DNA from 2 places in the Streptomyces sp. Inha503 genome. Region 2 is predicted to be linked to the other one. Evidence: riboswitches for the same ligand, from Rfam matches in the RefSeq annotation. Region 2 holds a riboswitch; the other holds the start of a gene.
The links. Region 2 has a riboswitch for glycine ahead of gcvT (glycine cleavage system aminomethyltransferase GcvT). Riboswitches for the same ligand answer to the same signal wherever they lie in the genome.

Region 1 (12,077 bases), 6.4 Mb from region 2:
CGATCCCGGACGAGCAGGAGGACGAGGTGGAGAAGTTCCGCGAGTTCCTCGACCAGATCTCGCCCGAGGACTTCGGAACCAGCAGCCAGTGAACCGTATGCCGGTCCTCGCTCGCGCATTCGAGTAGCCTTTCCCGGACGAGGGACACGGGAAACCACTCTTAGGGTGATTATCACTCGGCGTGCCGAGTGTGGCGATCGTTGACGCACCCCGGGTGACTGCCTACCTTCAAGATGGCAGGTCGAGGACGGAGGTCGGCGTGAGAAGCACCGGCGACGGCACGGCGGCCGGAGGTCCGTATGCGCTCCAGGGGAGCGCATCGGCCGATCCGGCATTGAAGGCTCGGGTCGCGGCACAGGCCGCACCGCCGCGTGAGCCCGCCGCGGGGGGGACGGAGCGGATCGGTTACCGCGGGCCCACCGCGTGTGCGGCCGCGGGCATCACCTACCGCCAGCTGGACTACTGGGCCCGTACCGGGCTGGTGGAGCCGAGCGTCCGGCCGGCGTACGGCTCGGGCAGCCAGCGGCTCTACAGCTTCCGGGACGTGGTCGTCCTCAAGATCGTGAAGCGGCTGCTGGACACCGGTGTGTCGCTCCAGAACATCCGGGCGGCGGTGACGCACCTGCGCGCCCGGGAACTCGACGACCTGGCCCAGATGACGCTCATGAGCGACGGCGCGACCGTCTACGAGTGCACCTCGCCCGATGAGGTCGTGGAGCTCCTCCAGGGCGGCCAGGGCGTCTTCGGGATCGCCGTGGGCGTCGTCTGGCGGGATGTGGAGAGCGCGCTGTCCCAGCTGCACGGCGAGCGGGTGGACACCGGCGAGACGCTGGTCCGGCCCAACCCGACGGACGAGCTCGCGGCGCGCCGCAACCGGGCGGGTTAGCGCCGCCCCACCGCCCGGCGCCCCGGTGGTGAACCGAGTGTCGCCCCCGCGCCCGCCCCCGGCCGTTGTGCCGCCCCATTGTCAGTGGTGTGCGGCAGCATCGGAGGTGTGAGGGGTGCGCCGACGATTCTCCATCTGGACATGGATGCCTTCTACGCCTCGGCGGAGCAGGCGGCCAAGCCCAGCCTGCGCGGAAAGCCGGTGATCGTAGGGGGTCTGGGGCCGCGTGGCGTGGTGGCCACGGCCTCCTATGAGGCCCGGGTGTTCGGGGTGCACTCCGCCATGGCGATGGCCCAGGCCCGCCGCCTGTGTCCGAACGCGGCGTTCCTCATCCCCCGCTTCGCCCTCTACCGCAAGGTGAGCGACGCGGTCATGGCACTGCTGCACACGCTGTCACCCCTGGTGGAGCCGCTGAGCCTGGACGAGGCGTTCGTCGATCTGGAGGCGGGTGGCACCGAGCCCACCGTGGAGGCGGCGCGCGCGGTGGCGGAGCGGCTGCGGGCCGACATCAAGGCGGTCACCGGGCTGACCGGATCGGTGGGGCTCGCCGGATCCAAGATGCTCGCCAAGATCGGTTCGGAGCAGGCCAAGCCGGACGGTCTGGTGGTCATCGAGCCCGGGACGGAGCGCGATCTGCTCGGACCGATGTCGGTGCGGACGCTCCCGGGCGTCGGCCCCGCCACGGCGGAGACGCTGCGCCGGGCCGGGATCCACACCGTGGCCGAGACGCGGGAGGCGGGCGAGGCGGAGCTGGTGCGGCAGCTGGGGCGGGCCCACGGCGCGTCGCTGTTCCTGATGGCCGAGGGCCGGGACGAGCGGCCCGTCGTCGCCGAGCGGGACGCCAAGTCCATCTCGGTCGAGGACACCTTCGACGTCGACCTCACCGACCGCACCCGGGTGCAGCTGGAGATCGCGCGGCTCGCCGACCGCTGTGTGGGGCGGCTGCGCGAGGCGGGCCGCTCGGGGCGGACGGTCGTGATCAAGGTGCGGCGGTACGACTTCTCCACGCTCACCCGTTCGGAGACCCTGCGCGGGCCGACCGACGACCCGGCGGTGGTGCGCGAGGCCGCGGCACGGCTGATCGACGGGGTGGACACCACGGCGGGTGTGCGGCTGCTGGGGGTCGGAGTCAGCGGTCTGGCGGACTACACGCAGGAGGATCTCTTCGCGCAGGCCGCGCAGGCCGCGCAGGCCGCCCAAGTCGCCCAAGCGGCTCAGACCGCTGAGGCCGCTGAGACCGCTCAGGCCGCTCAGGCCGCTCATGAGGCCGTGGGGGACGCCGGGCGCCCGCCGGGGCCCGAGAGACCGGAGTCCCTGGGGGAGGGCGCGGGAGAGGCTTCTGGGGACGCTGAGAAGCCGCGGCGCTGGCTACCGGGCTCGGATGTGCGGCACGCCGCGTACGGGGCGGGCTGGGTGCAGGGAAGCGGGGTGGGCCGGGTGACCGTGCGCTTCGAGGAGCCTTGGTCGCCACCGGGCAGGGTACGGACGTTCCCCGTGGACGACCCGGCGCTACAGCCCGCCGACCCGCTGCCGCTGCTGCGCCCGGACGCGGACGCGGAAGCGGACCCGGAGGAGGCAGAGGGCCGGGACGGGCAGGCCCCCGGGCCCGGTGGTGGGCCCGGCCCAGGACCGGGCCCGGGTCAGCCCGTGACGTCCAGGCCGTAGTGGTGGTAGAGCTGAAGCTCCTGCTCGGGGGAGAGGTGGCGGCCCACCCCGAAGTCCGGGGCGTCCTTGATCAGGGACCGGTCGTACGGCACCCGCAGGGTGTCGCCGACGACCTCGCTCGGTTCGAGCGGCACGAAGACGTCCCGGCTGAACAGCCCGGTGCGTACCGCCGCCCATTCGGGCTCGCCGGTCGCGTCGTCGAGGTAGACCTCGTCCACGGTGCCGATCTTGGCGCCCTCGCGGTCGAATGCCTTGCGGCCGATCAGGGTCCGCGGGTCGATATCGGTCTGCACGCTCTCTCCCACAGGTGGCAAACAGATGACAAGCAAGTGGCAAGTGCCCATTGCTACCTACAAAAAGCCACATCGCCGCACTCGGCCACTCGAGCGCCCGCGACCGTCCCCCGCGGCAGAACCGCTGGTACGCTGACTGTGGCTGCTGACCCCGTGCGGGAGAGTCCTCCGCCGACGCTGTCGGAGGCGCCGAAGGAGCAAACCCTCCCCGGAATCTCTCAGGCACACGTACCGTGCGGGTGAGGTCACTCTGGAAAGCAGGGTGGGCCACGGGCGAGCAGAGCTCCGGAACCCCTCCTCACCGACGGTGAAAACCGGTCAGGCGGTATGTGGGCCGGTGAAGCTCTCAGGTTGAGATGACAGAGGGGGAGGCCGTCCGGGCACCCGAGCCGCGGTGCCCCTCGTAGGTCGTCACAGACCAGGAGGCCCCCGCAGATGACCGCCAATCGCATCGCACTCTCCGACTTGGAATCCGGTACTCCGTTCGAGCGGCGTCACATCGGCCCGGATGGCGAGGCGCAGGCCAAGATGCTCGCCCAGGTCGGCTTCGGCTCGCTGGACGAGCTCACCGAGGCCGCCGTACCGGACGTCATCAAGAGCACCGAGGCGCTGGACGCCCTGCCGCCGGCCCGCAGCGAGCCGGAGGTCCTCGCCGAGCTGCGCGCGCTCGCCGACCGCAACCAGGTGCTGCCGTCGATGATCGGCCTCGGCTACTACGGCACCCACACCCCGCCGGTGATCCTGCGCAATGTGCTGGAGAACCCCGCCTGGTACACGGCGTACACGCCCTACCAGCCGGAGATCTCCCAGGGCCGGCTCGAGGCGCTGCTGAACTTCCAGACCGTCGTCGCCGATCTGACCGGGCTGCCCACGGCCGGTTCCTCGCTGCTGGACGAGGCCACCGCGGCCGCCGAGGCGATGGCGCTGTCGCGGCGCGTCGGCAAGGTCAAGGAGGGCGTCTTCCTGATCGACGCCGACTGTCTGCCGCAGACCATCGCGGTCATACGGACCCGCGCCGAGCCGACCGGGGTCGAGGTCGTCGTCGCCGACCTGGCCGAGGGCATCCCGGACGAGATCGCCGAGCGCGGGGTCTTCGGCGTGCTGTTGCAGTACCCGGGCGCCTCCGGTGTGGTGCGCGATCCGCGCCCGGTCATCGAGCGGGCCCATGAGCTCGGCGCCGTCGTCACCGTCGCCGCCGACCTCCTCGCGCTCACCCTGCTCACCTCGCCCGGCGAACTGGGCGCGGACATCGCGGTGGGCAGCAGCCAGCGGTTCGGCGTCCCGATGGGCTTCGGCGGACCGCACGCCGGTTTCATGGCGGTGCGCGACGCCTACGCCCGCAACCTCCCCGGCCGTCTGGTCGGGGTCTCGGTGGACGCCGACGGCGACAAGGCGTACCGGCTGGCGTTGCAGACCCGTGAGCAGCACATCCGCCGGGAGAAGGCCACCAGCAACATCTGCACCGCACAGGTGCTGCTGGCCGTGATGGCCGGGATGTACGCCGTCTACCACGGCCCGGACGGGCTCGCGGCGATCGCCCGCCGCACCCACCGCTACGCCTCCGTGCTCGCCGAGGGGCTGCGGTCCGGTGGTGTCGAGGTGGTGCACGGCGCGTTCTTCGACACCCTCACCGCGCGGGTGCCGGGCCGGGCCGCGGAGGTCGTGGCCGCGGCCCGCGAGGCCGGGGTCAACCTCCGGCTGACCGACGCCGACCACGTCGGCATCGCCTGCGACGAGACCACCGGCCGCGCGCAGCTCGCCGCCGTGTGGTCCGCCTTCGGGGTGGACGGCGGCAACGGCGACGCCTCCGGCATCCCCGGGGTCGAGGAGCTGGACGCCTCGGCGCCGGACGCGCTGCCCGCGGCCCTGCTGCGCCAGGACGGCTATCTGACCCATCCGGTCTTCCGCCAGCACCGCTCCGAGACCGCGATGCTGCGCTATCTGCGGCGCCTGGCCGACCGGGACTACGCCCTGGACCGGGGCATGATCCCGCTCGGCTCCTGCACCATGAAGCTCAACGCGACCACCGAGATGGAGCCGGTCACCTGGCCGGAGTTCGGCGCGCTGCACCCCTTCGCACCGGCCGAGCAGGCCCAGGGCTATCTGACCCTGATCCGTGAGCTGGAGGAGCGGCTGGCCGAGGTCACCGGCTATGACAAGGTCTCGCTACAGCCGAACGCCGGGTCCCAGGGGGAGCTCGCCGGGCTGCTGGCGGTGCGCGCCTACCACCGGGCCAACGGGGACACCCGGCGCACCGTCTGCCTGATCCCGTCCTCCGCGCACGGCACCAACGCCGCCAGCGCCGTGATGGCCGGTATGAAGGTCGTCGTGGTCAAGACCGGCCAGGACGGCGAGGTGGACACCGACGACCTGCGCGCCAAGATCGAGCAGTACGGCGACCAGCTGGCCGTGCTGATGGTCACCTACCCCTCCACCCACGGGGTGTTCGAGGCGCACATCACCGAGATCTGCGCGACCGTGCACGACGCGGGCGGCCAGGTCTACGTGGACGGCGCCAACCTCAACGCGCTGGTCGGGCTCGCCGAGCCGGGCCGGTTCGGTGGCGATGTCTCGCATCTGAACCTGCACAAGACCTTCTGCATCCCGCACGGCGGCGGCGGCCCCGGCGTCGGCCCGGTCGCGGTGCGCGAGCATCTGGCGCCCTACCTCCCCAACCACCCGCTTCAGCCCGCCGCCGGTCCGGCCACCGGCGTCGGCCCGGTCTCGGCCGCGCCGTGGGGCTCCGCGGGGATCCTGCCGATCTCGTGGGCGTACATCCGGCTGATGGGCGCCGAGGGGCTGCGCCGCGCGACCCAGGTCGCGGTGCTCGGCGCCAACTACGTCGCCAAGCGCCTCGAGCCGCACTACCCGGTGCTCTACACCGGCCCCGGCGGCCTGGTGGCGCATGAGTGCATCGTGGATCTGCGTCCGCTGACGAAGGCCACCGGCGTGACCGTGGACGACGTGGCCAAGCGCCTGATCGACTACGGCTTCCACGCGCCGACGATGTCGTTCCCGGTGGCCGGGACGCTGATGATCGAGCCGACCGAGAGCGAGGATCTGGCGGAGCTGGACCGGTTCTGCCAGGCGATGATCGCCATCCGGGCCGAGATCGAGAGGGTCGGCTCCGGCGAGTGGGCCAAGGAGGACAATCCGCTGCGGAACGCCCCGCATACGGCGGCGTCGCTGACCGCGGAGTGGGACCACCCGTACTCCCGGGAGGAGGCGGTCTTCCCCGCCGGGGTCTCGGCGGCCGACAAGTACTGGCCGCCGGTGCGGCGGATCGACGGGGCCTACGGGGACCGTAACCTCGTCTGCTCCTGCCCGCCGCTGGAGTCCTACGAGGGCTGAGGGGTCTTAAAGCCCCGCGATGCGTCAGTGGGGCCGGTTCGGCGGATGCGCCGGGCCGGCCCCTGATATGTACGTGTCGTCGACGGCGGAGGTCAGGCCGCGGTGACGACGTGCTCGGAACCCAGCGGTCGGCACGGTGCGATCACGCGCCCGTCCGGCAGCAGCTCACCGGTGTCCTCGAAGAGCAGGACGCCGTTGCACAGCAGGCTCCATCCCTGCTCCGGGTGGTGCGCCACGAGATGGGCGGCCTCCCGGTCGGCTGAGTCGGCTGACGGGCAGGGTGGTTGATGCTGGCACATGACAGGGTTCTTTCGCTGCGGAGTGGTGAAGGTCCTGCGGCTCGCTGCGGCGTTCATGGCCGCCCCCCGTGGTTGAGTCGGTCGATTGCTCCAGTGTTGCCCCGCGGCCTGGAATCCGCAGGGATTTCGCGGTACCGGTCTCGCTAGATAATGACGCATCACCCGTCCGGAGGGTTCATCGCGGCCGGACTGTTACGAGGATGCTGCGGAGCGCCCCGTGACCCGGCGGTCACGGGGCGCTCCCGATCTGATGAAGGCCCAGGTCAGGCGGGTGAGCCAAGCAAGGGGGCCCGGGTCAGCCGGTGGGTGAGGACGGGCAGCAGATCGGTTGCGCGGTGCGCCCGGTGCGCCGCGATTCCGGGCGGGGCCGGGGCGAGCGGCACCAGCAGGTCCCCGGCGCCGAGGCCGCCTTCGGCGCCGTCCGCGGTCAGGTCGCCGTGCAGCCAGAGCGTGACCATGTAGAGCTCCGGGATGGACAGCAGCCGCGGCTGGTACGCCGAGGACAGCGACTCGGCCTGGCTCAGGGCGAGTTCGGCCGAGCTGACGTAGGGGCCCTCGGAGAAGTGCGAGAAGGCCCAGCCGTCGGCGGTGAGCATCGCCTCGGCGGCGGCCACCGTACGGTCGCCGTCGCGGATCAGGAATCGCCAGCCGGTGAGCCGGGTGCGCGGTGGGCCGTCGGGGGCGGTGATGTCGTCCAGGACATGGACGGGGAGCGGGAGTTCGGGTTCGAAGGGGCCGGTGAGCGTGGAGAGCACGGGGGTGCGGGCCTCGCGGACGGCGGTGGGGGAATCAAGGGCCGTGAGGACGCTGCGCAGGGCGGGCGCGGGGGCCTGGGGCACATGCAGCGGCATGGTGGGTCGCCTCTCGCTTTGAAGACACGGTGAAGCGATAGCGGGCCGGGTTTGGGCGGCGCTGTCGGTGGAACACGGGTCAGAGGGGAGCCGGAACAGACCGTTCGGGCGTTATCTCTCTGCCTCGTTAGCCGAGTTTATACGACAAGTGTTCCCGTTGTGTTTCGTCTAGCCGCTGCCGATATCGCCGACAAGAGGATATCCAGACCCCGGGGCGGCGGGGATTTTCCCCGATTCAGTGCCAGATGAACGGATATGACCTGGCATTTTGGGTCCCGCGCGGTAGGCTGGAACTCGCTGGTTCATTTCCCCAGCGCAATGCGCAGTTCCACAGAGCCTACCGGCTGGGTGGGGATCGCGGGGCGTTATCGATCACATTGGTGGGCATCATCGAGCGTGGTGTGCACACGCCCGGCGCCGATGATCCACTCGAGGAGGGACGCTTCGATGGGGGAGAAGCTCATAGCCGGTGAGTTCGACCCGTCCGGCCGGCGACGGCAGCGCGTCCGGTTGCGGCAGTGCCTCGACGGGCTGGGCCGGCTCCTGGCCGACAAGCGATTCGACCGCCCGAGGAATCTGATGGGGCTGGAGATCGAGCTGAATCTCGCAGGGGCCGACGGGCTGCCGAGGATGATGAACGCGGAGGTTCTGGAGCGCATCGGGAGTCATGATTTCCAGACCGAACTCGGGCAGTGCAATCTTGAAGTAAACATCGTGCCCCACCGTTTGCACGGACGCGTTCTCGATCAGCTCTCCGAAGAGCTCCGAACCGGTTTGTCATATGCCGATCGCAAGGCGAGGGAAGTGTCTTCCGAGATCGTGATGATCGGAATTCTGCCAACTCTCGAAGCGGACGATCTGGGATCCACGAACCTCTCCTATGACGACCGTTACAAACTTCTCAATGAGCAGATGCTGGCCGCCCGCGGTGAGGATTTCCTCATCGACATCGAGGGCCGGGAGCGTTTCACCTGCGCCAGCTCCTCCATCGCGCCCGAGGCGGCCTGCACCTCCGTCCAGCTCCATCTCCAGGTCACCCCTGGCCGCTTCGCGGCCGCGTGGAACGCCGCGCAGGCGGCGGCCGCCGCGCAGATCGCGGTGGGCGCCAACTCCCCCTTCGTCTTCGGCCACGAGGCGTGGCGCGAGTCCCGGCCGCCGCTGTTCCTCCAGGCCACCGATGTGCGCCCACCGGAGATCGCCGCCCAGGGGGCGCGCCCGCGCACCTGGTTCGGCGAGCGCTGGATCGACTCCGCGTATGAGCTGTTCGAGGAGAACCTGCGCTACTTCCCGCCGCTGCTCTCCACCGGCGAGGACGAGGACCCGCTGCGGGCGCTGGACGAGGGCGGGGTGCCCGAGCTCCAGGAACTGGCGCTGCACAACGGCACGATCTACCGCTGGAACCGGCCTGTCTACGACGTCGTGGACGGTGTGCCGCATCTGCGCGTGGAGAACCGCGTGCTCCCGGCCGGGCCCACCGTCACCGATGTCATCGCCAACGCCGCCTTCTACTACGGGCTGGTCAGGGCGCTCGCCGAGGAGTCCCGCCCGGTGTGGACCCGGCTGCCGTTCGCGGCCGCCGCGGCCAACTTCGAGGCGGCCTGCCGGCATGGCATCGACGCGGTCCTCCAGTGGCCCAAATCCGGCCGCTCGGCGTCCCTGACCCGCACCTCCGCCGTACGGCTGGTCCGCGAGGAACTGCTCCCGCTCGCCGCGTCCGGCCTCGACTCCTGGGGCGTGGAACCCGCCGACCGCGACCGCTACCTCGGCGTGATCGAGGAGCGCTGCAAGCTGGGGGTCAACGGCGCGTCCTGGCAGGCGGCCACCTACCACCGGGCGCTGGGCGGCGGACTGGACCGGGAAGCCGCCCTCGCGGCCATGACCCGCCGCTACTGCGCGCTGATGCGGACCGACGCGCCGGTGCACACCTGGCCCACCGATCTCTCCGGGTGACGCCCCCACCGTGGACCACGACCCCGTATTGTCCGGTGAGCGGGGCGGGTGCACCGATGAGGCGTTGGAGACGGAAGTGGGGACAGGAGTGCGGTCACAGGCGCGGGGCGCGGAGCCGCCCGTGGTCGAGGACGGGCTCTCGCGGCGGACGCTGCGCGATGAGACGCTGCTCGTACTGGCGCTGTCCCTGGGCGCGAGCGGGCTGTCCGCGCTGATCAGCTTTATCGGCTCGGTGACCAAACCGGGCGGGCTCAAGGACCAGGCGGCCAATCTCAACTCCTCCGCGGCGCCGGGACGGCCCTGGCTGGATCTCGCCTGGCAGCTGTTCGGCATCACCACCGCGCTGGTGCCGGTCGCGCTCGTGGCCCATCTGCTGCTGCGTGAGGGCGCCGGGCTGCGGGTGATCGGCTTCGACCGCGACCGGCCCCGGTTCGACCTGGGGTGGGGCGCCGCGATCGCGGCCGCGATCGGCGGCACCGGGCTGCTGCTGTACCTCGGGGCGCGGGCGGCGGGGGGCAACCTCACGGTGGTGCCCGAGTCACTGCCCGACGTCTGGTGGAAGATCCCCGTACTGATCGCCTCCGCCGTGCAGAACGCGGTGCTGGAGGAGGTGGTCGTGGTCGGCTATCTGCTGCGCAGGCTCGGGCAGTTGGGCTGGACCCCGATGGCCGCCCTGCTGGCCAGCTCGGCGCTACGCGGTTCGTACCACCTCTACCAGGGGATCGGCGGCTTCTTCGGCAATATGGCGATGGGCGTGGTCTTCGTGCTGCTCTACCGCCGCTGGGGGCGGGTCGGGCCGCTGGTCGCGGCCCATGCGCTGATCGACATCGTGGCCTTCGTCGGATACGCCGCGCTGGCGGGCCGGGTGGACTGGCTGCCCACGGCCTGACCCGCCGTCCGGCGTGGTGTGACGGGCCTCAGGTCAGCAGCTCGCCGTCGATGACGGTGATGGCGCCGCCCGTCAGCAGCGTACGGTCGCCGCGCAGCGCGGTGCGGACCAGGCCGGTGCGCGCGGACGCCTGGAGCCCGGTCAGCTCGTCGCGGCCGAACCGGGCCGACCAGTAGGGCGCGAGCGCGGTATGTGCGCTGCCGGTGACCGGGTCCTCGTCGATGCCGACGCCCGGGGCGAACATCCGCGAGACGAAGTCGTAGCCGCGCCCCGGGTCCTCGGCGGCCGCCGTCACGATGATGCCCCGGTGGCTGATCCGCTTGAGCGCGGCGAGGTCGGGGGCCAGGGCACGCACGGTCTTCTCGTCGGCCACCTCGATCAGGAGGTCGTCGATGAACGGGCCGGCGTGATGGGCGGCCACGATCTGGGCGCCGAGCGCCGCGCCGACCTCGGCGGTCTCCTCGGGGACTCGCAGCTCGCCGAGTGAGGCCGTGGGGAAGTCCAGTGTGATCGAGCCGCCGTCGTCGGCCGTCGCCGACAGCACCCCGCTGAGGGTGGCGAAGCGGACCGTACCGGTCGCGGCACCCGTGGCCTTGAGGACATGGGTGGTGGCGAGCGTGGCATGGCCGCACATGGGCGCCTCGGTGACCGGGGTGAACCAGCGCAGCGCCCAGTCGGCCTCCGCGGCCCGGGGGAGGGGGTGGGCGAAGGCGGTCTCGGCGAGGTTGACCTCGGCGGCGACCTGCTGGAGCCAGTGGTCGTCCGGGAAGGCGTCGGTGTCGAGGAGGACGACCCCGGCCGGGTTTCCGGCGAAGGGGCGGTCGGTGAACGCGTCGACGATTCGTATCCGCATAAGCCGACGGTAGGCGGCGGGCGGCGGGTGAGCCATGGCCAATCGCCTGGATGTGGCTCCTTTTGGGGGCGGACAGAGCCGCTTTTGAGGGAGCCGCAGTCTGGAAATCGGCTCTCAGGATGCCTCGGGGCCTCGGTGCGGTGAGAGAAGGGGGTTGGCATCCGATCGGTTCCGATATATCGTTGAAGTGTCGTGATGGATCGACGATAGAGAGGAGCGTCACGATGCGTTCTCAGGGACATGGACATGGACGTGAGCACTGCGGACCCGGCCACCGTGGCTGGGGTGAAGGTGAGGGGCGTGAGGGGCGGCGCGCGGCGTTCGGCCCGTTCGGCCCCGGTTTCGATGGTCCGCCCTTCGGCGGCCCCCCGTTCGGCGGCCGTGGCCGCGGCGGACCGGGTGGCCGGGGGGTGCGCGGTCGGGCGCGGCGCGGCGATGTGCGCGCCTCGATCCTGGCCCTGCTGAAGGACCGCCCGATGCACGGCTACGAGATGATCCAGGAGATCACCGAGCGCAGCGGCGGGGCCTGGCGGCCCAGCCCCGGCTCGGTGTACCCCACCCTTCAGCTGCTCGAGGACGAGGGGCTGATCGGCAGCGAGAGCGAGGGCGGCAAGAAGCTGTTCGCGCTCACCGACGCCGGGCGCGCCGAGGCCGAGGCGGTGCCCGCCGCCCCGTGGGAGGAGGCCGGGCGCGGTATCGACTGGGAGGCCATGCAGGAGGTCCGCCAGGCGGGCTTCGGGCTGATGGAGGCGTTCGCCCAGGTCTGGCGGACCGGCAGCGCGGCGCAGCGGCAGAAGGCCGTCTCCGTCATCAATGAGTCGCGCAAGCGGCTGTATCTCATCCTCGCCGAACAGGAGGAGGCGAACGGCGGCGCCGAGCGCGGCGGCGAGAGCTGACGAATTCAGACGACCAGCGCGCTCAGCTTGCGCAGCGATTCATTGAGCGCGGTGGACGCCGAGTCCTTCAGCTTCCCGGCCATCAACGAGACCGCCGCCCCCGTGAACTCCCCGTCGACGCGCACCGCCGTGGCATCGCCGTCC
Region 2 (12,077 bases):
GCTGCTCGGCCAGCGGAACCAGTGGTACGGGTATATCTCGAACCATGTTGGCGGAGATCTTTACCATACTCTCAGAGGTTCCCTGCGCCGAAGCCATAATGCGGCGGCGGACGGGAGAGGATTTCAATAGGACTTCAAGGAAATCAGAGAGGCATAGTTCGGATGGGCGCAGACGCATCATGAGGTCCGGGTAGATGCAGGGTGAGCCAATGTCTCGGTACCTGCCTGCTAGTCCCACCAACGCGCGAGTATTGGCCCTGCTGACCAAGATGTCTCCATCGCTCAAAAGCGCTGGATGGTCTGGAGAGATTCCTGGCGGGGCGTTCTTCAGCTGCCGGGGGTGGAACCCATCGGGAGTCAGGCACCCGAGCCCCAACATTTGCACGCCCGTCCAGTCCTGGCTCTCGGGGGGTGAGAATCCGTTGCGAATCGGGCCACTGAGGTAATGGCTGAGCGGTACTTCCTTGCGAAAGGCTTCACCCCGCATAACCCAGGACCTCCAGGAACCCGTCCAGCCGCTTCGCGGCTTCCGCGCGCCGGGCTTCGATGTCCCGCATCGACACCGCGTACTTGTCTTCCCACACCCGGTACGAGTCCACCAACTCCCGGCGGCGCCGCACCACATGGCCTTCCAGCTTGCTGGACAGGTCGTTGCGCAAGATGTCAAGCACCACCCGGCGCTCGCCGCTCTTTTCTTCCGTCAGCGCCCTGCGGGCGCGCGTGAGGCGAGGGAGCTTCGTCGGCTTGTCCGCGTCGGCCTCGGGAGGCGCCTCCGCTAGGACATCCAGCGTGTCCTGCACCGCCGCCTCCTCGGCGGCCACCGCCTTCTTCTTCGCCTTCGGCCGTCCCCGCTTGGCAGATTCCAGCGGCCAGAAGTCAGCTTCCAGCCGCTTGACCTCGTTGCCGGCCGCCGTGCGGTCCTTCTTCAGCTTCGCCAGCTCGGTCTTGCTGAGCACCGCCTCCACGAGCGCCGGGTCGATGGACCCGGAATCGCCCCCGTCCTCGCCGTCGCCCACCTCGGCCTCCGCCCTCGCCTCCGCGAGGGCCGCCTCCGCCTCCTGTGCGGCTTTCAGCTTCGCGTCCAGCTGCGCCTTGTGACGATCCGCCGATGCCAACTCCTCCAAGAAGTCTGGGGCAATCGCGGCGACCACCTTGTGATCGTACGCCTGGCGCCGCTCCGCGCCCGAGCGGTTGCGCGCTCCGCCCGTCTTGGGGTCGCGCTCAGGGGCGAGCATCGTCTCGACGTTTTCGACCCAACCGTCCACCACGCCCGTGAAGCCGCCCACCGACAGGGCCTTGAGCTCGTTGCGCGCGTCCTGCCACCACCCGGCGACCGCACCCGCCAGCGCGTACTCGTCCAGCAACCCGACCTGGAGCAGCTCGCCACGGAACGATTCGATCAGGTCCGCCCGCAGACGGGCGAGCTGCCTGCGCCGCTCGCTCTCCGTACGGTCGTCACCGTCCGCAGGAGCGAGCGCCGCGATCTGCTCGGCCTCCCGCTCCCACCACTTCTCGAACTCCCCGCGCAGCACGTCCTCACGCGTCCGCGCCAGCTCCGCCAGCCGGGCCGCGTCCGGGCGCTGCCCCTCCGGGAGGAAGTCCACGTAGTCCGGGTCACCGGCTCGCTCCGCGAATAGATCGGTGACGCCGATCCCGTACGCGTCCAGCAGCCGCTTCTTGCCCTCGATCTCGGTACGCGGCACCCCACCCTGCAAGTGCGCCCGGACATCCTGCGGCTCGGGCGGCGGAGTGTTGTCCACGTAGCGGCGGATGTTGAGGTTGTCGTCGTTCCTCGCGAGTTCGTCGCGGGTGACGCGGCGGGCGAAGCCGTCCACCCCGGTGAAGTTCTCGTCGTCGCGGAAGCGGTGGTACGTCGAGACGATCTTCTCGACGTGCTCCGGCAGTAGCACGTTCTGCGCCCGCTCCGCGTGGAACTCGCGGTCGGCGTTGATGAAGAGCACGTCGTTCCGCTGGTGGCGCGGCCTGCCGCCGGGCGCGCGCAGCACGATGACGCAGGCCGGGATGCCGGTGCCGTAGAACAGGTTCGGCGCCAGTCCGATGACGGCCTCGATCAGGTTCGCGTCCAGCAGCCCGGTGCGGATGGCGCGCTCCGCACCGCCCCGGAAGAGGACCCCGTGCGGCATGACGCTGAAGACCGCACCGCCCTGGTCGCGTACCTGGTACAGCATGTGCTGGAGGAACATCAGGTCGGCCTTGCCGCGCTCCGAGGTCACCCCGTACGGCATACGGGCCGACTGGTGCTCGACCTCGCCCAACGTGTAGTCCATGGAGAACGGCGGGTTGCTGAGCACCAGGTCGAACCCGGTGTCCAGGTGCGCCGGATCGCTGAGGGTGTCCCCGGTGTGCAACCGGAACTTGTTGGCACCGTGGAACAGCATGTTCATGGTGGCCATCACCCAGGAACCGCTGTTCGCGTCCTGCCCGGCCAGGAGCATGCCATCGGATTCCTCGCCGTGCTCGTCGACGTACTCCTTGGCGTGGATCAGCATGCCGCCGGAGCCGACGCACGGGTCGTAGATCTTCTGGTCCCCCATGGGCCGGGCCAGCTCCACCATCATGCGCACGACCGCACGAGGGGTGTAGAACTCGCCGCCCTTACTGCCCGCTGTGTCGGCGAAGTCCTTGAGCAGGTACTCGTAGGCGGCGCCGATCATGTCGGGGAACTCGAAGTCCTCGCCGCGCAGGCGAATACTGCCGAAGTGGCCGATCAGCGCGGCGAGCCGCCTGTCGGCGAGGCTCGCGGAGGAGGTGCTGCCCGCGCCACCCCCGATGCGGTTGAAGTTGAGGTGATGGAAGAGGCCTCGCAGGGCGTTGTTGTCCCTCTCCAATGCGTCGAGAGCGGGCTGGAGGTACTGGCCGGCCACATCGTCCACGGCTCCGGACAGCCGTTCCCAGCGGGCCGCCTTCGGTACGTACAGCACCTTGCGGGTGGTGTAGCTCTCGGAGAAGTCGGCGACTTCCTCGGCATCCTCCTGCGTGGCGCCCCCCGCCAGTTCCTCGGCGATGATCGCTTCCCGGGCGGCGTCGAACTCGTCGTTGACGCGCTTGAGGAAGAGCAGGACGAGGATGAAGTCGCGGTACTCGGCCGCGTCCATCGTGCCCCGCAGGATGTCCGCCGCCGCGAACAGATGGCGTTCCAACTGGGCGAGCGTGAGCTTTGCCACGTACGAGACTCCCTCTGCTGATGTACTGCCCCGGCGGACCACCCTCGCACGGCCGTGGGCGGACGGTGGAACGCCGGAGAGCAGCCTACGGCCTTGAGGGACCGCCGACTGTCAGTAGTCGGTCAGACCGATGCCGTCCTCCACAAAGCGCCACACATCGGTGTAGGGATCCCATTTCTCACGCTCGGGCGAGGTGTGCTCCTCGTTGATCTTCTTTGCGAACTTCTTGGCCTGTTTGTACAGGCCCTTCACCTGGGCGGGGAGCACCAGCTTCGCCTTGTCCTCGGAGACGGACGTCAGATGCCGCCCGTACGTCTTGACGAACTTCGGGTTCCCCCGCAGCTTGGCCGAGGCCGCCCCGCACTCTCCGCCAAACCCGGTCGTGTAGTTCTGGTAGTGCAGCAGCCGCCACAGCTCGAAGCAGGGATGCGAATACGCGACGTTGACGCCGGCCCGCTCGGCCATGTTGGCAGCTCGCTGAACGCCCGGGTGATCGTCCCGGTCGAAGAGGCACCACACCGAGGGCTGGTACTTCTTCTCCAGGCCCCGCGCCTCCCGCGTCACCTTCTTCTTGTGCGCGATGGCCGCCTCGACGATCACCAGCGGCTTGCGCTCGTAGCTGCTCCGGCTCGGACCCCGCTGGCCGCCGTGGGTGCGCTCGTCCCACTTGATCTCGATCGTGGACTCGACCTCTCCCGCAGGCAGAGCCTCCTTCTCACGCGCCTGCCGCCTGAAATCGATCAGCGCGTCGATGTACGAGGGCTCGGTCAGAGTGCCCTCCGTGAAGACGTAGACCATGCGGCGCCGAACGGATCGCCGGGCGGTGCGCTGTGCCGAGTCCTTCCCCCTCTTCGGAGCCATCAGGTCCGCTCCACCTCCGTCGCTCGCGCCATCAGCAGTCTTCGCCCGATCTGGCCCGTGGTGAGCGTGGGGATGCCACCGAACGCGCCTTCCAGATAGGAACGGGTCAGGTCCTCGTCCTCGCCCGGCTCCGCCGCCGTCAGCGGATACAGCTCGCTCGCGCCCCGGCCGTCCTTCTCGGTGAGCCAGATCTGGCCGGGGTCCAGCAGTCGGCCGCCGCTCGGGGTGGACAGCAGCGACGGGTCGTGCGAGGTGAAGATGAGCTGAGCGCCATGCGGATTGACCAGAGGGTCGTGGAAGAGCCGGACGACCTCGGCGGCGAACCGCGGGTGCAGACTGGAGTCCAGCTCGTCGATCAGCAGCACCGCTCCCTGGTCCAGGGCGAGCAGCAGCGGCCCCAGCAGGGCGAACCAGGAGCGGGTGCCGAACGACTCCTTGTCCCAGTCGATGGCCACTCCCTCGCCGCCGCCATCGGTGTGCACCAGGCGGACCGACGGACGGTCGGACCCCGGCCGCTTTTCGATGCGCGTACCCATGATCCCCAGGTCGGCGACGCGCAGCAGCTCCTCAATACGGGACCGGGCCTCAGGCTCCTGGAGCCTCTGGGTCGTGTACGCCTCGCGTTGCGGCCGTTCGGCCTCCGGGTCGATGTCCCACAGGTTGTCGAAGAACCAGCGGTGAATTCGGCTGAGCTGGGGATGGTTGTCGGCCGCGGCCCGCGAGAGGAGCAACGCGTTGGGGCGGGTGGTGCGGGCGAGGAGGGCGCGGTCCTGGATACGGTCCCCGGGAAAGTGGAACTCCGTGTCCCGGGAGGCGTCGCGGTCAAGCCACTCCCGCCGCCGCCCCTTGGGGTAGGCGTACAGCCACTCCGCTTCGACCCGAGTGTCGCTGAGCTCGAAGCCGTAGGTCCATCGGACGCCGTCCTCCAGGACGAAATCCGCCTCGTAGAAGGTGTTCTCGTCGGCCATGGCCGGGTCGAGGGCGAAACGCTCGCGGGGGACGGGCTCGTGTGGTGCCCAGCCCGTGTAGGACCTGAGGACCGCCTCGCGCATCTTCTTGAGCGCGCTGATGACGTTCGATTTCCCCGAGGCGTTGGCTCCGAAGACGCCGAGCAGCGGATAGACGTCGATGGTCTTGCCGTCGGACAGCTTCACCGTGCGGGCCGCGAGTGCGTCCTCGCCCTGCGGGACGACGAAGGACAGCTCCTGCTCGTCGCGCAGGGACAGCGCGTTCGCCACGCGGAATCTCAGCAGCATGCCACCCTCCTCGTCGACACAGCGTAACGGTGATGCGGTGGCGCGGAGTGATCATCTCGTAATCCCAGGCAGGATGGTGACCAAGGAAATCACCTTGTCGCGGCCATGATCAAGCTGTGTTCGCCCTTCGCTGTGTACGGCGTGGCCCGCTGGCTGGTGCCGTCACCTGACCCGGTTTTATCCGTGGACCGCGCCGCTCAGCGCCCATCCAGCCGCGCGTCTCCGAGCTGGGCGGTCGGCACGGCCCGGCTGAGCAAGCCCAGTCAGGCCGGGGAGACGCCGCTGCCGTATCGCCGGGACTTCAGGCAATCCCACTGGCCGTTCCCCTCGTCAGCACTCGATGACGTTCACCGCGAGCCCGCCCCGCGCCGTCTCCTTGTACTTGACCTTCATATCCGCGCCCGTCTGCTTCATCGTCTTGATGACCTTGTCGAGCGAGACATGGTGGCGGCCGTCGCCGCGCAGGGCCATCCTCGCGGCGGTGACCGCCTTGACCGAGGCCATGCCGTTGCGCTCGATGCAGGGGATCTGGACCAGCCCGCCGATCGGGTCGCAGGTGAGGCCGAGGTTGTGTTCCATGCCGATCTCGGCGGCGTTCTCCACCTGTTCCGGGGAGCCGCCGAGAACCTCGGCGAGGCCGCCGGCGGCCATGGAGCAGGCGGAGCCGACCTCGCCCTGGCAGCCGACCTCGGCGCCGGAGATCGAGGCGTTCTCCTTGAAGAGCATGCCGATGGCGCCCGCGGCGAGGAGGAAGCGGATGACGCCCTCCTCGTCGGCGCCCGGGACGAAGCGGGTGTAGTAGTGCAGGACGGCGGGGATGATGCCCGCCGCGCCGTTGGTGGGGGCGGTGACCACGCGGCCGCCCGCCGCGTTCTCCTCGTTGACCGCCATGGCGTAGAGGGTGATCCACTCCATGGCACGGGCGCCCGGGTCGCCCTCGGAGCGCAGGGCGCGGGCGGCGGTGGCGGCGCGGCGGCGGACCTTGAGGCCGCCGGGCAGGATGCCCTCCTGAGACATGCCGCGGGCCACGCACGCCTCCATGACCTGCCAGATCTCCAGCAGCCCGGCCCGGATCTCCGGCTCCGTGCGCCACGCCTTCTCGTTCTCCAGCATCAGGGCCGAGATGGACAGGCCCGTCTCCTGGGAGCGCCGCAGCAGCTCGTCGCCGGTGCGGAAGGGGTGGGTGAGGACGGTGTCGTCGAGCTTGATGCGGTCCTCGCCGACCGCGTCCTCGTCCACCACGAAGCCGCCGCCGACCGAGTAGTACGTCTTCTCCAGCAGCGGATGGCCCTCGGCGTCGTACGCGCACAGCGTCATGCCGTTGGCGTGGTACGGCAGTGAGCGGCGGCGGTGCAGGATCAGCTGGGCCGAGTCGTCGAAGTCGATCTCGTGGCCGGGGCCGATCTCGGCGCCGAGCAGCCGCAGCCGCTTGGTGGTGCGGATGCGCTCCACCTCGCCGTCGGCCGTCTCGACGTCGACGGTGCGTGGGGAGTTGCCCTCCAGGCCCAGCAGCACGGCCTTCGGGGTGCCGTGGCCATGACCGGTGGCGCCCAGCGAGCCGAAGAGCTCGGCGCGGACGGACGCGGTGTGGGCCAGCAGACCCTCGTTCTTCAGCCGGCGGACGAACATCCGCGCGGCCCGCATCGGGCCGACGGTGTGCGAACTGGACGGGCCGATGCCGATCGAGAAGAGGTCGAATACGGAAATGGCCACCGGGTGACTCCTTCGTCTGCACGCCGGGGGAAGCGTGTGCCCGCCGGGGAAGCGCGCGGGCCGTGCGTGGGGTGGTGCGGGTCGGTGCGGGGTCGGTGCGGGGTCGGTGCGGGTGGTGTGTGGGGTGGTGCGGGTCGATGCGGGTGGTGCGTGCGGGTGGTGCGGTGGGGGCGCGCCTGGGCGGGCGCGCCCCCGGGTCCGCGTTACTCCGGGTTGCTCGGGTCGCTCCGGCTCACTTGGACAGATGCGCGTACAGCGGGTGCTTGTCGGCCAGGGCGCTGACCCGGGCCTTCAGCGCCTCCGCGTCGTACGACGGCTTCAGCGTCTCCGCGATCACGTCGGCGACCTCGCGGAAGTCCTCCGCGGTGAAGCCGCGCGTGGCCAGCGCCGGGGTGCCGATCCGCAGGCCCGAGGTGACCATCGGGGGCCGCGGGTCGTTCGGGATCGCGTTGCGGTTGACCGTGATGCCGACCTCGTGCAGCCGGTCCTCGGCCTGCCGCCCGTCCAGCTCGGAGTCGCGCAGATCGACCAGGACCAGATGGACATCGGTGCCGCCGGAGAGGACGGCGACGCCCACCTCCCGCACATCGTCCTGGGACAGGCGCTCGGCTAGGATCCTGGCGCCCTCCAGCGTGCGCTCCTGGCGCTCCTTGAACGCCGGGCTCGCCGCGACCTTGAAGGACACCGCCTTCGCCGCGATCACATGCTCCAGCGGACCGCCCTGCTGGCCCGGGAAGACCGCCGAGTTGATCTTCTTGGCCAGGTCGGCGGTGGAGAGAATCACGCCACCGCGCGGACCGCCCAGGGTCTTGTGCGTGGTGGTGGTCACCACATGGGCGTGCGGTACGGGCGAGGGGTGCAGCCCGGCCGCCACCAGACCCGCGAAGTGGGCCATGTCGACCATCAGGTACGCGCCGACCTCGTCCGCGATCCGGCGGAAGGCGGCGAAGTCCAGCTGGCGCGGGTACGCCGACCAGCCCGCGATCACCAGCTTGGGGCGGTGCTCCTTGGCCAGCCGCTCGACCTCGTCCATGTCGACCAGACCGGTCTCGGCGTCCACGTGGTAGGGCACCACGTTGTAGAGCTTGCCGGAGAAGTTGATCTTCATGCCGTGGGTCAGATGGCCGCCGTGCGCCAGGTTCAGCCCCAGGATGGTGTCGCCGGGGGAGAGCAGGGCGAACATCGCGGCCGCGTTGGCCTGGGCGCCCGAGTGCGGCTGGACGTTGGCGGCCTCGGCGCCGAAGAGCTCCTTGACCCGGTCGATGGCGATCTGCTCGACCACGTCGACGTGCTCACAGCCGCCGTAGTAGCGGCGGCCGGGGTAGCCCTCGGCGTACTTGTTGGTCAGGACCGAGCCCTGGGCCTCCATGACCGCCGACGGAGCGAAGTTCTCCGAGGCGATCATCTCCAGGGTGGACTGCTGGCGGTGGAGTTCGGCGTCGACAGCAGCGGCGACGTCCGGGTCGAGCTCGTGCAGGGAGCTGTTGAGAAGCGACATCGAGGGTCCCGATCGAATAAGGAGGGTCAGTTTTCGGCGAAGGCGGTGTACTCGTCGGCGGAGAGCAGGTCCTCCGGCTCGCTCGTCACCCTCACCTTGAACAGCCAGCCGCCCTCGAAGGGGGCGGAGTTCACCAGCGCCGGATCGTTCACCACGTCCTCGTTGATCTCGGTGACCTCACCGGAGACCGGCGAGTACAGATCGCTGACCGACTTGGTGGACTCCAGCTCACCGCAGGTGTCACCGGCGGAGACCGTGGAGCCGACGTCCGGGAGCTGGACATAGACGACGTCGCCGAGCGCGTTGGCCGCGAATTCGGTGATGCCGATCGTCGACACGCCGTCCTCGCCGGCGGCCGACAGCCACTCGTGCTCCTTGCTGTACCGCAGCTGCTGGGGGTTGCTCATGGTCCGATTCTCCTGGATACGGGGGAGTGCTTGGGAAACGGGTCTTAGCTGGTGGGATGCGGCGCTGAGGGATACGGCGCCGGGGGGACGCGATGGGCCGGGCCCACTCGGCGCCCGCGCTTGCGGAAGCTCAGCGCTCGCGCTTGTAGAAGGGGAGAGCCACGACCTCGTACGGCTCCCGAGTGCCCCGGATGTCCACGAAGACCCCCTCGGTGCCGGGCTTCGCGTACTCCACGTCCACGTACGCCATCGCGATCGGCCTGCCCAGCGTCGGCGAGGGCGCGCCCGAGGTGACCTGGCCGATCGATGAGCCGTCGGCGGCCACCACGGCGTATCCGGCGCGCGGCACCCGGCGGCCTGAAGCGATCAGGCCGACCAGGGTGCGCGGGGTGACGGTGTCCGCCTGGCGGGACGCGGCCTCCAGGGCCTCGCGGCCGACGAAGCCGCCCGGCTTGTCGAACTTCACCACGCGGCCGAGCCCCGCGTCGAAGGGGGTGGTGTCGGTGGTCAGCTCATGCCCGTACAGCGGCATGCCCGCCTCGAGGCGCAGGGTGTCCCGGCAGGAGAGCCCGCAGGGCACCAGGCCCACCGGGGCCCCCGCCTCGGTCAGCGCCTCCCACACCCGCTCGGCGTCGTCCGGCGCCAGGAACAGCTCGAAGCCGTCCTCACCCGTGTAGCCGGTGCGGGCGATCAGGGCGGGGGCGCCCGCGACGGTGCCCGGCAGCCCGGCGTAGTACTTCAGCCCGTCCAGGTCGGCGTCGGTCAGGCGCTTCAGGATCCCCGCGGACTCGGGCCCCTGGACGGCGAGCAGCGCGTAGGCGTCGCGGTCGTCCCTTACGGTCGCCTCGAAACCGCCGGCCCGCTCGGTCAGCGCGTCCAGCACCACCTGGGCGTTGGCGGCGTTGGCCACGACCAGGAACTCCTCGTCCCCGAGGCGGTAGACGATCAGGTCGTCCAGGATGCCGCCCTCGGCGTCGCAGATCATGGTGTAGCGGGCGCGGCCCACGGCGAGCGCGGACAGCCGGCCGACCAGCGCGTGGTCCAGGGCGTCCCCGGCCCGCGGACCGATGAGAGAGATCTCACCCATGTGGGAGAGGTCGAAGAGCCCGGCGCGGGTGCGTACCGCGGTGTGCTCGTCGCGCTCGCTGCCGTAGCGCAGCGGCATGTCCCAGCCGGCGAAGTCGGTCATGGTGGCGCCGAGCGCGCGGTGCCGCGCGTCCAGCGCGGTACGGCGTGGGGAAGGCGGGGCGTCGGTCACGATTCAGGCTCCAGAGGTCGGGGTCGCGCGACGGCGAGGACGGACGACAAGGACGCGTGCGTCCTCCCCATCTGTCATCGGAACCTGAGAGGTTCGCCGTGACGCCCGTAAGGGGCCCGGTTTGCACCTTGGGTGGAGCCGCGCCCGCGCGGCCCGCTTTTCAGATCTGCCTCGTCCGCGCGGTATCGGGGCCTGAGAGATTCAAGGGAGGACTTGCTCCTTCGGCGCCCTGGACACCCGGCACGGATGCCGATGACCAAGGACTCTCCCGCGCGGATTCAAGCGGCCGGTATGGAGTTGCGCGGACATCATCGCATGTATGGCCGAGAAGGGAAGCCCCGATCCGACCGGGCTCCGGCCGCCCGGCCAGGGGCAGCCTTGCCCGACATTACCTTTTCTTGACACTCTGCGGGTACGAGCAGCGTTGACCGACCTGGGAGGACGATCACGGTGCATGGGCAGGGAACGTACGCGACAACACAGAGGCTCCTGCCGGCGCGGCGTGGGCGCACCCCCTCCGGGTCGACGGCCCGCCCCGGCCGAAGAAGCGCGGTGCACGGGAGAAGCGCGGTGCACGATCTGCGCGCCGGGGCGGAGGGTGGTGACGGCGCGGGCCCGCGTGAGCTGCGGTTTCCGGCAGGGGACGTGCTGGTCGCCTCCGGGCTGCCGGGCAGCGGCAAGAGCACCCTGATCAACCGGACGGTGCCGCTCCTGGACGAGACGGGCGCGGTCGTGATCAGGGTGGACTCGCAGAACACCCGGGAGGCGTGGGAGCGCCGGCTGCCCGGCTGGCTGCCGTACGCGCTCTACCGCCCACTGGTCCGGTACGCCCACTACGCGGGGCTGCGCCGGGCGCTGCGCTCGGGCGTGAGCGTCGTGGTGCACGACTGCGGCGCGCTGCCGTGGGTCCGCCGCTGGCTGGCCCGGGACGTGCGGCGCCGGGGCCGGGGTCTCCACATGGTGCTGCTGGACGTGGGCGCCACGGAGGCGCTGGAGGGCCAGGCCGCCCGTGGCCGCGGGGTCTCCGCCTACGCCTTCGGGCGGCATCTGCGCGCGATGCGGCGGCTGATCACCGGGATGGAGGAGGGGCGGCCGCCGCGGGGGTGCGCGTCGGCGGTGCTGCTGGACCGGCGAGGCGCGAGCGCGCTGCGCTGCATCTCCTTCGAGTGATCACGTCTCTCCCTTGAGCGGTCGATGAGCGGTCGATGAGTGGCCGAAAATCGACCATCGGCATCACACAGCGTGATGAGGGCGGGTCCGGGCGAGGTGGGGAAGTGCTGTGGAGATCGCCGCCGACCCCTCCGGCCCCGGGCCGCCCAGCGGTTAGGGTGCTTCGGGCAGGTCGGACGAGATGGCGGTTGGACGAAGATGAGCTTCCCGGAGCAGTACGGAGTGGCCCCGGCGCACGGAGGATTCCCGGACGGCGGATATGCCGCGCATCCGGCGTTTCCCGGCAATGAGCTCGAAGAGGTGATGGCCGCCTCCGTCGACGTCCCCGGCGCCGGAGCGCGCATCGTCGAGACGCTCTCCCGCAGCCACCTCTGGATTCCGCTGCCCAACGGCGGGGGCCCTGGCAGCCCGAGCCTCGATCTGCCCACGATGGAGATCGACGGCGGCGCGTATGTCCCGGTGTTCAGCTCCGAGCAGCAGTTCCTCCAGCTCGTCGGCTCCCATATGTCCTTCACCGTCGCCCCGGCCGTGGAGTTCGCCCGCGGGCTGCCGCCCCAGCTCGGCATCGCGGTGAACCCCGGTGGCGCGGTGGTCGTACCGCTGCCTCCGCCCGCCGTCCGGGAGTTGTGCCGCGCCGGGCGTACCGAGCTCGACGGCCCGGCCAACGGTGGCCGGGTGCGGCTCTTCGAACCGGACTGGCAGGACGAGCCGGTGGACTTCCTGGCCGCC

Region 1: another riboswitch for glycine. It lies ahead of gcvP (aminomethyl-transferring glycine dehydrogenase); the one in region 2 lies ahead of gcvT (glycine cleavage system aminomethyltransferase GcvT).

Annotation. Positions count from the first base shown of each region.
Region 1 is NZ_CP178360.1:1,835,840-1,847,916, reverse strand. Features, by position in the region: gene ACJX2R_RS07645 (bifunctional nuclease family protein) at 1-92, shown strand, start outside; gene ACJX2R_RS07640 (MerR family transcriptional regulator) at 260-886, shown strand; gene ACJX2R_RS07635 (DNA polymerase IV) at 995-2,551, shown strand; gene ACJX2R_RS07630 (PRC-barrel domain-containing protein) at 2,527-2,844, opposite strand; glycine riboswitch at 2,991-3,088, shown strand; gene gcvP (aminomethyl-transferring glycine dehydrogenase) at 3,280-6,195, shown strand; gene ACJX2R_RS07620 (DUF5999 family protein) at 6,288-6,494, opposite strand; gene ACJX2R_RS07615 (hypothetical protein) at 6,758-7,345, opposite strand; gene ACJX2R_RS07610 (glutamate--cysteine ligase) at 7,793-9,295, shown strand; gene ACJX2R_RS07605 (CPBP family intramembrane glutamic endopeptidase) at 9,372-10,184, shown strand; gene ACJX2R_RS07600 (PhzF family phenazine biosynthesis protein) at 10,213-11,037, opposite strand; gene ACJX2R_RS07595 (PadR family transcriptional regulator) at 11,262-11,933, shown strand; gene ACJX2R_RS07590 (SRPBCC family protein) at 11,939-12,077, opposite strand, start outside.
Region 2 is NZ_CP178360.1:8,264,334-8,276,410, forward strand. Features, by position in the region: gene ACJX2R_RS35170 (restriction endonuclease subunit S) at 1-487, opposite strand, end outside; gene ACJX2R_RS35175 (N-6 DNA methylase) at 477-3,185, opposite strand; gene ACJX2R_RS35180 (RloB family protein) at 3,297-4,046, opposite strand; gene ACJX2R_RS35185 (AAA family ATPase) at 4,046-5,302, opposite strand; gene ACJX2R_RS35190 (L-serine ammonia-lyase) at 5,633-7,015, opposite strand; gene glyA (serine hydroxymethyltransferase) at 7,248-8,513, opposite strand; gene gcvH (glycine cleavage system protein GcvH) at 8,540-8,920, opposite strand; gene gcvT (glycine cleavage system aminomethyltransferase GcvT) at 9,051-10,178, opposite strand; glycine riboswitch at 10,349-10,459, opposite strand; gene ACJX2R_RS35210 (AAA family ATPase) at 10,629-11,348, shown strand; gene ACJX2R_RS35215 (enhanced serine sensitivity protein SseB) at 11,547-12,077, shown strand, end outside.